DNA from 2 places in the Streptomyces sp. NPDC050759 genome. Region 1 is predicted to be linked to the other one. Evidence: riboswitches for the same ligand, from Rfam matches in the RefSeq annotation. Region 1 holds a riboswitch; the other holds the start of a gene.
What was found. Region 1 has a riboswitch for cobalamin ahead of ACIBJB_RS18020 (HoxN/HupN/NixA family nickel/cobalt transporter). Riboswitches for the same ligand answer to the same signal wherever they lie in the genome.

Region 1 (7,219 bases):
CGGACTCCTTCTTGAGCCGCGCCACGACGTCGACGGCGTCGCCGCTCACGACGGTCGCGTCCGGCCAGTCGAGGGGACCTTCCAGCGTCGTCGACACCACGGTCGCCGGCAGGTTCCTCATCCGCGTGACCCAGGGGTCACGCACGTCGGAATCCTCGGTGCTCTCGGCCAGCATCTGCGCGAACGCCCGGTAGGTGGTGGCCCCGAAGACCATCCGCTGCTCCTCGCCGTAGAGGGCGAGGCGGTGGTCGAGCAACTCGGGCCCCTGCTTGCCCCAGTACCCGGTCCAGTCACCGCCGGCGGCGGCGTAGCCGTCGAGACTGGAAAAGACGTCGAAGGTGTAGGTGGCGGTCATGTCGCTCTCCGGTCTGCTCGATGGACTAGTCGATGGACTTGCCGATGGTCTAGTCGATGGACTTGCCACTTGCCGATGGTCTTCCGTCATCCCGGTAGACCCGGCCACTCTCCGGAACTCATCGCCCTGGCCGCCACGCCCACCATGGCCCAATAAATCGAACACATGATTGAATCCGGGCATGCGATCGTTCCCCGACGACCTCGCCCGTGCACAGCGGGAGTGGAGCGCCATCTACCACCAGCTCGCCGAGCGCCCCGGCCACACCGAGCTGCGCCGACGCCTGCACCGGCTGTCGGCCCAGGTGTACTTCCATCCCCACTGGCAGAGAGGGCGCCCGCGCCCCGCCGAGTGGCGGGAACTGCGTGACCTGGGACGGCCGGGCACCGGCACCATGAGCGAACGGCCCGAGCGATGACGGACCGAAGTGCGGGACCGTACGCCCCGGACGATCCTGAAGACATGTCCGGACCGATCCGCGTGATCGTGCACCCCCCGTCCCCCACCGGCGGCCGCCGCGTACGCGTGGACGGCGAGATCCTCGGCCTGGCCCACAACCTGACCGACGTCGCGGAGTTCCTCCGCCGAGCGGGCCTGGAGATGGACGCGGCGGAGGTGGCGCAGTCACCGTGGATCGAGTGGAAGGGGGGCGGGCCGGAGCGGTGGGGGGCGGAGGGGTGAGGGCCGGTGACACCTGGTTTCTACTGACCCAAGGGGTGGCCCTGCAGCGCCGCGTATGCCCGCTCGACCTCGCCCAGGTACGCCTGCAGGCGGAAACGAACCTCCCCGATGGGCTGGCCGTCGAGGCCCGGGTACATCAGGTCGGACCAGATGACCGTCCCGCCCCGCAGCCGGACCCGGATTGTCAGCCTGTCCGGCCCTGGCTCGGGCCGTTCCCGCGTTGCCACATCCACCGTGCACGGCATGTCCGTCGGACAGAGCGGTCCGCCTGGGCGGAGCAGTCGCCTCGGATCGACGCCGGCCATCCGGCTGTCGCTGCGCGCAACGACGTCGAGACCATCGACGAAGAGGTACGTGTGAACGGCAACACACGCGGGCGGCCCAGGACACGCACCGATGAGCAATGTGCTCACCGCACCATCGCTTTGCCCATCGGGCACGGTGGCCCTCATCTCGCGCGATGACCTACGCGGCATCCGCCTGATGTCACGTCATGAGCCGATGCCAGCCGCCGACCACGAGGAAGCTACCGGGGCTTCCCCCTTGATCGTGGACACCGATTGTCATGCAGCCATGGTCGGCGTAATGGATCTCTGGTCGTAGGCGATCGGGCTGCTCTGCTGGGCGACCGGATCAGCGACGGACGCGGTAGCGGATGTGGGTGGCCTCCGGCGTGTCGATCACCTGGGCGATCTCCAGCTCGATCTCCGAGGGCAGGACGTCGAACAGTCGTCGTCCGCGGCCGAGCAGCACCGGGATCTGGTGGATCTGCACCTCGTCCAGGACTCCGGCTTCCAGCGCTCGTTGCCCCGTGTACGCACCGCGCACCTGCACGTCCTTGTCGCCGGCGGCGGCCTTGGCCTGGGCCATCGCGCTTTCGATCCCGTCGTTCACGTAGGTCACCAACGGATAGCCCCAGCGGGCGGCCGGGCCGGGTGGGCGGTGACTGGGCACGAAAATCGGGAGACCTCCATGATCACCGCCCCAGTGATCCATGAGTTCGGCGGTCCGCCGCCCCGCGAGTACCGCACCGGCCGCGTTCCATTCCTCCTGGAACCGCGCGGCGGTCCGAGCGGACTCGCCTTTGGCGTCGGCCCACTTGTGCAGCCGTTCGCCGTCCTCACCGCCGAGGAAGTCGTCAGGGTCGGCGATGTACCCGTCGAGAGACACCGACATGTCGAGCACTGATGTGGACACTTCGATCTCCTGTCGTATCGATCCGGACTGGTTTCAACGCTGTAGACCTGGCATGGCTGCCTTACTCATCGGGCGCAACGTATTGGATCCTTGCTCGTAGGCGATCGGGCTGATCTGACCGATGCTGCGCGAGACCACCATGTGGGCCTTGAGGAGATCGATCGCGTCGGGCACGACGGGCGGCAGCGCTTCACCCTCGCCGGCGTCGGGGTACCGCGCCCGGTTCTCCGCCGCGCACTGTCGGCCCCTCCGGGCTGAGGTCGGGCACGATGAACAGCACGAACTTGTTGTCACTGTTCATCTGCAGTTCCGTCGCCGTGGACCACCGGGCTCAGGCCACCTGCGTCAACAACCCCCGCACCGCCTCGTCCACCACCCGGTACCGCACCACCCGCCCCTCCTTCTCCCCTGCCACAACTCCCGCCGCCCGCAGCAGCCGTAGCGCCTGCGATACGGCTGGGTCGTTCATGCCCGTCGCGATCGCGAGGTCGGAGACGGCCAGTGGGCCGGTCCGGTGCAGGGCGAGCAGGAGTGAGAGGCGGTTCGGGTCGGCGAGGAGGGCGAAGCGGTCGGACCAGGTGCGGACGTGTCCCGGGTCGCCGATCGCGGCGATGGCGTCGCACACCCGGTGTCCGTCGATCGTGCGGCGGTCGGCTCGGTCGGCCGGGACGAGGTGCATGGGGCCCATCCTCGCAGGCGGCCCTGTGTGATCTTCCATACCTGCGCAGGTGTGCAGCTATGCAGGAGACCCCGCGCCCCCCTACGGTGGACGGGCCGTGGTGCTCGGGAAGCCGGTGACGACCCCTCAAAGGTCCATTCCGGTGCGGCCCTCGCCACTGTGATCGGGGAGTTTCCCTCCCACGTCCCTCGCGGGACAGCCACTGGCCGTCACCATCAGGCCGGGAAGGCGGGCAGGGAAACGCACGACCCGTAAGCCAGGAGACCGGCCACGGCAGCTCACGCGTTCATCCACGAGGTGCTGGAGTGACCACCGTATGACTGATCCTGTGCTGCCCAAGACTGCCCTGTCCGAGACCGCACCCGCCTCCTTCCGCTGGCGGCGCGAGGACACCGTCAAGACGGTCGGTCTGATGGCCGCGATAGCCGCCCTGCACGTCGTCGCCTTCGGCATCCTCTTCCTGCTCGTCGTCCCGGAGCACTACGAGGTGGGCGACAAGGCCTTCGGCATCGGACTCGGCATCACCGCCTACACCCTCGGCATGCGGCACGCCTTCGACGCCGACCACATCGCCGCGATCGACAACACCACCCGCAAGCTGATGGCGGACGGCAAGCGGCCGGTGTCCGGAGGGTTCTGGTTCGCGCTCGGGCACTCCAGTGTCGTGGTCGTGCTCGCCGCGCTGATCGCCGGGGGCACCCAGCTGGCCGGCAAGGTCATGAACGAAGGCTCAAGTACCCACCAAGTGCTGGGATTTCTCGGTACGACGGTCTCCGGGTCGTTCCTCTATCTCATCGCCGCTCTCAACCTGGTCGCCCTGATGGGCATCCTGAAGGTCTTCCGGGCGATGCGGGCGGGGACGTACGACGAGAAGGAGCTGGAACAGCACCTGGATTCCCGGGGCTTCATGAACCGGATCCTCGGGCGGCTCACCAAGTCCATCACCCGGCCGGGGCAGATGTTCCCGCTGGGCTTCCTGTTCGGGCTGGGCTTCGACACGGCCACGGAAGTGACCCTGATGGTGATGGCCGGGTCGGGTGCGGCCGCGGGTCTTCCCTGGTACGCCATCCTCTGTCTGCCGCTGCTCTTCGCCGCCGGCATGAGCCTGTTCGACACCCTCGACGGCACGTTCATGAACTTCGCCTACCAGTGGGCCTTCTCCAACCCCGTCCGCAAGGTCTTCTACAACCTCGCCATCACCGGGCTGTCCATCGCGGTCGCCTTCTTCATCGGCACGATCGAGCTCGTCGGCGTCCTGCACGACAAGCTCGACCTCACCGACGCCCTCACCACCTGGATCGCCGACATCGACCTCGACAACGTCGGCTACGTCATCGTCGGCCTGTTCGTGGTGGTGTGGGCGGCGGCGATCGCCTACTGGCGGCTCGCGAAGGTGGAGCAGCGGTGGGGCGTCAGCAGTTCTTGAGGGACCAGATGGGGCTCCAGTTGTACGAGTTGCTGCTGCCACCCGGCCCGACGGACGTGACGGTCCCGCCGTCCTTGCCGTAGAAGCGCGCGGTCACCCCACCGGTCTGGGAGTTGCGGTACGAGCCCGTGCCGACCCAGTTGGACAGGGTGTAGGTGTCGCAGTAGTAGAAGAAGTAGACGACGTAGTCGCCCCGCGTGGGGTCGTAGGTCGCGGTGCACAGGTTGCCGCTCTCGCAGGTGAGGGACTCACGCGCGGCGATGTGCAGGATCTTGTTGGGCTTCGGCCAGGCCGTCGGAGGCTCGGCGGCCGCCCCCGCGGGCAGTGCCGAGGCGGGCGGCGCGGCCGGCATGGTCAGGATCTGGCCGAAGTCCCGGTTCTCCGGAGCCGCACCGGCCGAGGCCGCACCGGCGGGGCCCGCCGTGAACACGGCCGTCAGCGCCAGCCCCAGGGCGCCGAGGCCCGCGAGCAGAGAACGTCGTATGTCGCGCATGTGATGTCGTACCCCCTGTGGAAAAAGGACATCCTTCGCGAACACAGGCTTGCTTCGACCTGCTGGTCCCCGCCACACCCTGAAGCCCTGCCTTAAACGGAACCCGTCCCGACGGAACCCGTCCCAACGGAACCCGCCCCAACCGAGCCCGTCCCTTCGAGCAGGGCGCTCCCCGCCGGCGTGATGGTGTGCAGCACGTGTCTGCCGCGGCGCACGCTCAGCAGCAGGCCCGCCCGGCGCAGCACCGCCGTGTGCTGGCTCGCGGCCGCGCCGGAGATGCCGAGGCGGTGGGCGAGTTCGCCGGTCGTACGGCCGGTGACGACCTCTTCCAGGATCGCCGCGCGGGTCCGGCCGATGAGGGCGGCGAGGTCACCGCTGGATGAGGGGCGGCCGGGCGGGCGGGCCCAGCCAAGGGAGTGCTGGATCGGGTAGACGAGGACGGGCGGCAGGTCGGGGGCGGCGAGGGTGACCGGTCTGCGGAGACAGAACAGGGACGGCTGGAGCAGCAATCCCCGTCCGCCGAGCCGGAGTTCGCGCTGGACGGGGTAGTCGGCCTCCAGGACGGGTGGCCGCCAGCGCAGGACGGGACCGAGGCTCGCCAGCAGTCCGTCGGTGCCGTCGCTCAGCACCGCCCGGGTGCGGACCGCCCGGTCGGCGTCCACCTGCGCCCGGACCTGCGGCCAGAAGGGGGCGAGCGCGGAGCGGTGGTAACCGCGCAGGGCGGCGCCCAGGCGGCGCAGCGCCGAGGGCTCACCGTCGGCCAGGGCGCGGGCCTCCGACGGCAGCGGGCGAGCCCGGCGCGGGGAGGCGGCGAGCGTGGTCAGGTCTCTGCGCAGGACGGTGCGGGGCGTGCGCAGGACGGCGTCGACGGCGCCCTCGAGGTCGTAGGAGTCGCCGAGGTCGGGGGACCCACCGAGGCCGGGTAAGCCACCAAGGCCGTAGGATCCGCCGAGGTCGGGGGTGAGGAAGTCCGGCGTGTAGCCGCGCGGAGGCAGCAGCGCGGCGAGGAGTCCGAGCAGCCCCTGCGCCGGGCGCAGCCGTGGCCGTACCAGCCGCCGCCAGTCGCCGAACAGCAGGGGCGCGTCCGCCCCGGCCAGCGCCTGGAAGCTGTTGGTGATCTCCCAGAGGGGGTCGGGAGCGGTGGCGACGCGCACGCGCGCGATGTCGTCGGTGGTGAAGTGCACCCGCAGCATGGGGGTTCTCCGATGGTGGTCGGTCATCGGGTGGGTGGCGGTGCCCCCTGACAGTGACGGAGCCGCACGTGCCGGGGCAAGGCGGCATTCGGTCACCCCTGGTGCTGCGAGCGCTGCGAACGCTGCGAACGCCGCGAGTGGCTGCTAGGCCCCCTCCACCGCCGTCAGCCACAACTTCACGTACCGCTCCACGTCGACGCCCAACCCCACGTCCACGAGGGTCACTTCACGTTCGCCCTCGTGGATCTCGGACTCCCCGGGACGGCGGCGGCGGTCGACGACGGTCTGGCCGCGGGTCGGGCCCGGAGCCAGGCTCACCTCCACCGGCAGGAGCTCGGTGGTCAGCCCGCCCGGGTCGACGACCGCGCAGACCGCGCCCGCATCGCCGAGGCCGCCGGTGGGGGTGGGGTCACCGGAGGTGGCGGGGTCGCGGTGGGCGAGGAGTTCGCCGGCCATGCGCAGGCTGGGCTCCGAACTCGCCCGCAGCCGCTGGACGTCGGCGGCGGGGACGACGACCCGCTCGAACACGTCCAGGCCGTACATGGTGATCGGCACGCCCGCGGTGAGCAGTACGGCGGCCGCCTCGGGATCGTGCCAGACGTTGAACTCCGCGACGGGCGTGGCGTTCCCGGTCGCCACCGCGCCGCCCATGAACACGATCCGCTCGATGTTCCGCACGACGTCGGGGTGGGTGCGGAGCAGCAGGGCGATGTTCGTCAGCGGCGCGGTGGGGATGAGGATGACCGGCGTCGGGGAGGCGAGGATCTCCCGCCTGAGCAGGGTCACCGCGTCCACGTCCACCGCGACCCGGGTCGGCGCGGGCAGCCCGAGGTCGCCCATGCCGTCCAGCCCGTGCACATGGTGTGCGACGCGCACGGGCTCGATCAGCGGCCGCGCGGCACCCCGGGCAACGGGGATGTCCCCGGCCCCGGCCTGCTCCAGGACGGTCAGTGTGTTGCGCACGACGCCGTCGACGTCGGTGTTCCCGGCGACACAGGTGACCGCGCGCAGATCGATGCCTGGATGCCGTACGGCGAACAGCAGGGCCAGGGCGTCGTCGACACCGGTGTCGCAGTCGATGATCACCGGAATGGGCTGACCGGTCACGGCGGGGGTCCTTTCGTCACTGGCGTACGTCACTGACGTACGGAACCGACCTTACGCAGCCGCCCAGAGTTCGGCCCCGCGATCACCG
Region 2 (7,219 bases), on a different contig from region 1:
CGGCCGTCGAGGTCGACGCCTGTCACGTCGTCCGGGGTGAGGCGGTCATAGGGGACGCCCGACGGGGTGACCAGGACCGTGTCCGCGACGCGCACCGAGACGTTGCCGGAGGTGCCGACGACCAGTCCGTCGGACACCGTCCGGCGGGCGGTGTCGACCAACTCCGTCCAGGCGTCCGCCTCCTCGGCACCGACACCCCGTACGTCCCGTGGGTCACGCCGTTCCTCAGCCATACCGCGATCCTGCCAGCCGGGGCACTGTAGGGCGCATACCCGAGCTCGGAAAGGGCGCATTTTCGTTTACGCGCCCCTCCCTCACGGCTTGGCCTGAGATCGCCCGTTATTTGATTATCTTCCAGTAATCTCTGGGCTTTGTTGTGCACGACGCCATTCCGGGGGGACACATGGCCCGTGATCGCAAGACTGCCCGTCACCGAACCCACGCTCTGGCCGTGGCCATGCTCGCTGTGGGAGGCATGGTGGTCGCCGGGACACCCGCCTCGGCGGCGAGCCCGCCCAAGGGGCACGACGTCTCTTCGCACCAGAAGAACGTCGACTGGCAGAAGGCCAGGGCCAAGGGCGCCAAGTTCGTCTACGTCAAGGCGACCGAGTCCACCAACTACCGCAATCCGCACTTCGGTCAGCAGTACAACGGCGCGCGCGACGCGGGCATCATCCGCGGGGCGTACCACTTCGCACTGCCGGACAAGTCGTCGGGCAGGACGCAGGCCGCGTACTTCGTACGCAACGGCGGCGCCTGGTCCGCGGACGGCTGGACGCTGCCGCCCGCGCTCGACATCGAGTACAACCCGTACGACAAGAAGCACAAGTGCTACCGCATGACCAAGGCGCAGCTGGTCGGCTGGATCAAGTCGTTCAGCAGCGAGATGAAGCGGCTCACCGGGCGCCGTCCGGTGATTTACACGACCGCCCACTGGTGGAACAGGTGCACGGGCGGTAGCAGCGCCTTCGCCTCCGACCACGCGCTGTGGGTGGCCCGCTACGACTCGGCGGACGCGGGAGCGCTGCCCGTCGGGTGGTCGTACTGGACGATCTGGCAGTACGACAACAGCGGCAGCCTGCCGGGTGACCAGAATCTCTTCAACGGTTCGGCCAGTCAGCTGAGGAGGTTCGCCAGGGGGGCGTAGCCGTAGCAGAAGATTGCGGTCACCTTGCGGCCCGTCCCAGTTCACCTTCCGTTCATCCAGGTTACCTACGTTCAACGGGCCAATGACCTCGAACGATTGCCTGGGTAAATGGAAAACTTCTCGCTGATCCTCGCGATTGCGGTGGTAACCGCACTCGCGTTCGATTTCACGAACGGTTTTCACGACACCGCCAACGCGATGGCCACCACCATCTCGACCGGTGCGCTCAAGCCCAAGGTCGCGGTGGCCATGTCCGCCGTGCTCAACCTTGTGGGCGCCTTCCTCTCGGTGGAGGTCGCCAACACGATCTCCAAGGGTCTCGTCGACGAGACCGGCATCCGTCCCGAGGTCATCTTCGCCGCCCTGGTCGGCGCGATCCTCTGGAACCTGCTGACCTGGCTGGTGGGTCTGCCCTCCAGTTCCTCGCACGCCCTCATGGGCGGTCTGATCGGCGCCACCATCGCCTCGGCGGGCATGGGCGCGGTCCACGGCGACGCGCTCGTCACCAAGGTCCTGATCCCGGCGATCGCGGCGCCGATCGTCGCGGGCGTCGCCGCCATGCTGGCCACCCGGCTCTCCTACACCCTGGGCAAGAAGGCCGACGGCAAGGCCGCCGCGAAGGGCTACCGCACCGGCCAGATCGCCTCGGCCGGCCTGGTCTCGCTGGCCCACGGCACCAACGACGCGCAGAAGACGATGGGCATCATCACCCTCGCCCTGGTCGCCGGCGGTGTCGTCGCGCCCGACTCCGACCCGCCCACCTGGGTCATCCTCTCGGCGGGCCTCGCCATCGCGCTCGGCACCTACCTCGGCGGCTGGCGCATCATCCGCACCATGGGCAAGGGCCTGACCGACCTCCAGCCGCAGCAGGGCTTCGCCGCCCAGACCAGCGCGGCCACCGTCATCCTGGCCTCGTCCCACCTCGGTTTCTCCCTCTCCACCACGCACTCCGTCTCCGGTTCGGTGATGGGCGCGGGCCTCGGCCGCAAGGGCGGGGTCGTCCGCTGGTCGACGGCGACGCGCATGTTCGTCGCCTGGGGTCTGACGCTCCCGGCGGCGGCCCTGGTGGGCGCCCTGGCCGAGTCGGTCACGGACCTCGGCGACTGGGGTACGGCGGTCGTGGCGGTCTTCCTCGTCGCCTCCAGCGCGGCGATCTGGAAGATCTCGCGGCGCGAGGTCGTGGACGCGTCCAACGTCAACCACACCGACGAGCCGGCCGGCGTGGTGACCACGGCGATCGCCGCGGTGACCCCGCCGCCCGCGAGCACGGTGACCGAGGTCCTCACCGCCACGATCCCGGCCCCGCCCGCCACGACGGAACCGGCCTCCCCGCCGGCCGCCGTCTGAGCCCGCAGTACTAAGGAAGCCTCACCATGAAGATCGACTGGGAAGCACTCGGCTCCGTCTTCGGCGTCAGCCTCGTCGTCACCGTGGGCCTCGTGGCCCTGTTCACCCTCGGCATCATGGGCCTGTCCCGCCAGGAACGGGCCACCGCCCAGGGCGACTCGGCCACCCTCGCGGTCACCGGCGCCTACGCCTGCTTCGCGGCGTGCGCGGCGGCGGTGGCGTACGGGATCTCTCTGATCGTGGCCTGACGGCACCCGTCACTCGACGGCCGGGCGGGCACGGAACTTCGGTTTCCGTGCCCGCCCGGCCGTCTTCCATGACCGGCGATGTGGGGTTCTGCACACTCCCCCGCCGCAGGTCAGCAGCAAGTTGACGGTTCTCGAAGGGCCGTGGTGGACTGCCGGAGCCATATACGGCGGCAGAAGAGGAAGCCGGTGCGAATCCGGCGCGGTCCCGCCACTGTCACCGGGGTAGGTAGCCCCGGGAGCCAGGAACTCTCGCCGCCGGACTCGTCGAACCAGGGCGTGGACACCCTGAGTGAGGACATGACGCGATGCTCGCCTGCCGATCGACCTGCAGTTCCAGGCACTTGAACGACCCCGCGATCGGCTGAGCCGGTGCGTGCCGATCGCGTTTTCGCGTACGGCGCCGCCGCCGGTCTGATCGGTGACCTTCTGCTCGGTGACCCCCGTCGGGGGCATCCGGTCGCCGCGTTCGGACGGGCCTCGGGCGCCGTGGAGCGGGTGTTGTGGCGGGACCACCGGGGGTGGGGCACGCTGCACACCGCCGTATGTGTGGGCGGTGCGGTGGGGCTCGGTGCCGTCGCGGAGCATGTCGTACGTCCGTCCCGTACCGCCTCCATCGTGCTCACCGGCGCCGCCACCTGGGCCGTCGTGGGCGGGACTTCACTGGTGCGGGAGGCCCGGGTCATCGGGCGGGCGCTGGAGGCCGGCGACGTCGAGGCGGCCCGGGACCGGCTGCCGCATCTGTGTGGGCGCGATCCTCAGGCCCTCGATGCCGACGGGATCGCGCGGGCCGTCGTGGAGTCCGTCGCCGAGAACACCTCCGATGCCGTGGTGGGGGCGCTCGTGTGGGGGGCCGTCGCCGGGGTGCCGGGGCTGCTCGGGTTCCGGGCCGTGAACACGCTCGACGCCATGGTGGGGCACCGGTCGGTCACCTACCGCCGCTTCGGGTGGGCTTCGGCCCGGCTCGACGACCTCGCCGGGTGGCCGGGGGCGCGGCTGACCGCCGTACTCGCCGTCCTGGCCGGTGGCAGTCCGCGGGGTGCCGTGCGGGCCTGGCGGGAGGACGCACATCAGCATCCCAGCCCTAACGCCGGGCCCGTCGAAGCCTCGTTCGCCGGGGCGCTGGGTGTCCGGCTCGGGGGGACCCTCTCGTACGCGGGGCGGGTCGAGCATCGGCCGGTGCTGAATCAGGCGGGGCGCGCCGTCGCCACGTACGACATCGAGCGCGCCGTACGGCTGTCACGGCGCATCGGGCTGCTCGCGCTCGGCGTCGGTGTTGCCGCGCGGGCCTTCGTGAAGGGGCGTTCGGCATGAGTGGCGGGGGTCTTCTCGTCGCCGGGACCACCTCGGATGCCGGCAAGAGTGTCGTCACCGCCGGGATCTGCCGGTGGCTGGTGCGGCAGGGGGTGAAGGTCGCGCCGTTCAAGGCGCAGAACATGTCCCTCAACTCGTTCGTGACGAGGGAGGGCGCGGAGATCGGGCGGGCCCAGGCCATGCAGGCGCAGGCCTGCCGCATCGAGCCGACCGCGCTGATGAATCCCGTGCTGCTCAAGCCCGGTGGCGAGCAGAGTAGTCAGGTCGTGCTGCTCGGGAAGCCGGTCGGGGAGTTGAGTGCCCGGGGATATCACGGGGGGCGGCAGCAGCGGCTCCTCGGGACCGTGCTCGACTGTCTGGCCGAGTTGCGGGGCACGTATGACGCGGTGATCTGTGAGGGGGCCGGAAGTCCGGCCGAGATCAATCTGCGGCGTACCGACATCGTCAACATGGGGATCGCCCGCAATGCCCGCATTCCGGTGCTCGTCGTGGGCGACATCGACCGCGGTGGGGTCTTCGCCTCCTTCTTCGGGACCGTCGCGCTGCTCTCGGAAGAGGATCAGGCCCTCGTCGCCGGGTTCCTCGTGAACAAGTTCCGGGGGGATGTCTCGCTGCTGGAGCCGGGGCTCGACATGCTCCACGGCCTCACCGGGCGGCGCACGTACGGCGTGCTGCCCTTCCGGCACGGGCTCGGGATCGACGAGGAGGACGGGCTGCGGGTGTCTCTGCGGGGGACGGTCCGGGAGTCCGCGGTGAGCCCTCCGGTGGGTGAGGACGTGCTGCGGGTCGCCGTCTGTGCGATTCCGCTGATGTCCAACTTCACCGACGTCGACGCGCTGGCCGCCGAACCCGGTGTGGTGGTGCGGTTCGTGGACCGGGCGGAGGAGCTGGCGGACGCCGACCTCGTCGTGATCCCGGGAACCCGTGGGACCGTACGGGCGCTGGAGTGGCTGCGGGAGCGGGGGCTCGCGGAGGCCATCGGGCGCAGGGTCGCCGAGCAGCGGCCCGTTCTCGGTATCTGCGGTGGCTTCCAGATCCTCGGCGAGCACATCGAGGACGAGGTCGAGAGCCGGCAGGGGCACGTCGAGGGGCTCGGGGTCCTTCCCGTACGGGTGCGGTTCGCGCGGGAGAAGACCCTCACCCGGCCGGTGGGAGAAGCCCTCGGCGAGCACGTCGAGGGGTACGAGATCCATCACGGGGTCGCCGACGTCGGCGGAGGTGTCCCCTTCCTGGACGGTTGCCGCGTCGGCCAGACCTGGGGCACGCACTGGCACGGCTCGCTGGAGTCGGACGGCTTCCGGCGGGCCTTCCTGCGGGAGGTGGCGGCCGCCGCGGGCCGCCGGTTCGTGCCGGCCCCCGACACCTCGTTCGCCGCGCTGCGCGAGGAGCAGCTCGACCGGCTCGGCGACCTGATCGAACAGCACGCGGACACGGACGCGCTGTGGCGGCTCATCGAGTCCGGCGCGCCGCAAGGACTGCCTTTCATTCCACCGGGAGCGCCCGCATGAGCACAGTGTTGTTGTTGTCCACCGCCGACACGGATCTGCTGGCGGCCCGGGCCGCTTCCGGTGCCGAGTACCGGATCGGCAACCCGACGCGCATCAGCGTGACGGACGAGCTGCCCGCACTTCTGGACGGCGCGGACATCGCCGTCGTACGGCTGCTCGGCGGCAAGCGGGCCTGGGAGGACGGGCTCGCCGCGCTGAAGGCCTCCGGCGTCCCGACCGTGCTGCTCGGCGGCGAGACCGTGCCGGACGCCGAGTTGATGGCCGAGTCGTCCGTACCGGCCGGTGTCGTGGCCGAGGCGCTCAGGTACCTCGTCGAGGGCGGGCCCGCGAACCTGGAGGAACTCGCCCGGTTCCTGTCCGACACCGTGCTGCTGACCGGCGAGGGGTTCGCCGAGCCGCGGAAGATGCCGGAGTACGGCGTCCACGGCGACCCGGCTTTCGTGGAAGGCCGCCCGACCGTCGGCGTGCTCTTCTACCGGGCCCATGAACTCAGCGGCAACACCGCCTTCGTGGACACCCTGTGCGACGCGATCGAGGCGCGGGGTGTCAACGCCCTTCCCGTGTACTGCGGTTCACTGCGCGGTGCCGACGCCGGGCTCTACGAGCTCCTCGCCCGGGCCGACTCCCTCATCGCCACCGTCCTCGCCGCCGGCGGCACCCACGCCTCGCAGGCCTCGGCGGGCGGTGACGAGGAAGCATGGGACATCGGGGCGCTGGCCGACCTCGATGTGCCGGTGCTGCAGGGGCTCTGCCTCACCTCGTCCAGGGCCGCGTGGGAAGAGTCGGACGCCGCGCTCTCCCCCATGGACGCGGCCATGCAGGTCGCGATCCCGGAGTTCGACGGACGGCTGATCACCGTGCCGTTCTCCTTCAAGGAGCAGGGGCCCGACGACGTCCCGGTGTACGTTGCGGACCCCGAGCGGGCGGCGCGGGTCGCCGGGATCGCCGTACGGCACGCGGAGTTGCGGCACAAGCCGAACGCCGAGAAGAAGCTCGCGCTGGTCTTCACCGCCTATCCGACCAAGCACTCGCGGGTCGGCAACGCGGTGGGACTGGACACCCCCGCCTCGGCCATCCAGGTGCTGGACGCGCTCCGGGACGCCGGATACGTGGTCGAGGGGCATCCCGACAACGGCGACGAGTTGATCCACACGCTCATCAACGCCGGTGGCCACGACGTCGAATGGCTCACCGAGGAGCAGCTGGCCGCCGCGCCCGCACGCGTGCCGCTCGCCGACTACCGTGCCTGGTTCGACAAGCTCGACCCGGACCTCAAGGCAGCCATGCTGGAGGCGTGGGGCGAGCCGCCGGGCAGCCTGTACGTCGACGGGGACGACATCGTGCTGGCCTCGCTCCAGTTCGGGAACGTCGTCGTGATGATCCAGCCGCCGCGCGGTTTCGGGGAGAACCCGATCGCGATCTACCACGACCCGGACATGCCGCCGTCCCACCACTACATGGCCGCGTACCGGTGGCTCGAAAACTCTTTCGGTGCCGACGCGATCGTCCACATGGGCAAGCACGGCACGATGGAGTGGCTGCCGGGCAAGGGCCTCGGCCTGAGCGGGGGTTGTGCTCCGGACGCGGTGCTCGGTGAACTTCCGCTGATCTACCCCTTCATCGTGAACGACCCCGGCGAGGGCACCCAGGCCAAGCGG

Region 2: it holds a riboswitch for cobalamin, as region 1 does, so the genes downstream of both, ACIBJB_RS30890 (cobalamin biosynthesis protein) here and ACIBJB_RS18020 (HoxN/HupN/NixA family nickel/cobalt transporter) in region 1, are expected to answer to the same signal.

What each region holds. Positions count from the first base shown of each region.
Region 1 covers NZ_JBITGI010000005.1:325,373-332,591, reverse strand. The annotation lists gene ACIBJB_RS18050 (dihydrofolate reductase family protein) at 1-355, opposite strand, end outside; gene ACIBJB_RS18045 (hypothetical protein) at 537-773, shown strand; gene ACIBJB_RS18040 (hypothetical protein) at 818-1,036, shown strand; gene ACIBJB_RS18035 (hypothetical protein) at 1,433-1,639, shown strand; gene ACIBJB_RS18030 (dihydrofolate reductase family protein) at 1,670-2,233, opposite strand; gene ACIBJB_RS18025 (ArsR/SmtB family transcription factor) at 2,565-2,912, opposite strand; cobalamin riboswitch at 2,994-3,200, shown strand; gene ACIBJB_RS18020 (HoxN/HupN/NixA family nickel/cobalt transporter) at 3,229-4,338, shown strand; gene ACIBJB_RS18015 (hypothetical protein) at 4,325-4,831, opposite strand; gene ACIBJB_RS18010 (ArsR/SmtB family transcription factor) at 4,924-6,024, opposite strand; gene ACIBJB_RS18005 (nucleoside hydrolase) at 6,169-7,131, opposite strand; gene thrS (threonine--tRNA ligase) at 7,183-7,219, opposite strand, start outside.
Region 2 covers NZ_JBITGI010000012.1:70,570-77,788, forward strand. The annotation lists gene ACIBJB_RS30870 (class II aldolase/adducin family protein) at 1-233, opposite strand, end outside; gene ACIBJB_RS30875 (lysozyme) at 404-1,147, shown strand; gene ACIBJB_RS30880 (anion permease) at 1,256-2,494, shown strand; gene ACIBJB_RS30885 (hypothetical protein) at 2,521-2,742, shown strand; cobalamin riboswitch at 2,871-3,014, shown strand; gene ACIBJB_RS30890 (cobalamin biosynthesis protein) at 3,112-4,053, shown strand; gene ACIBJB_RS30895 (cobyric acid synthase) at 4,050-5,561, shown strand; gene cobN (cobaltochelatase subunit CobN) at 5,558-7,219, shown strand, end outside.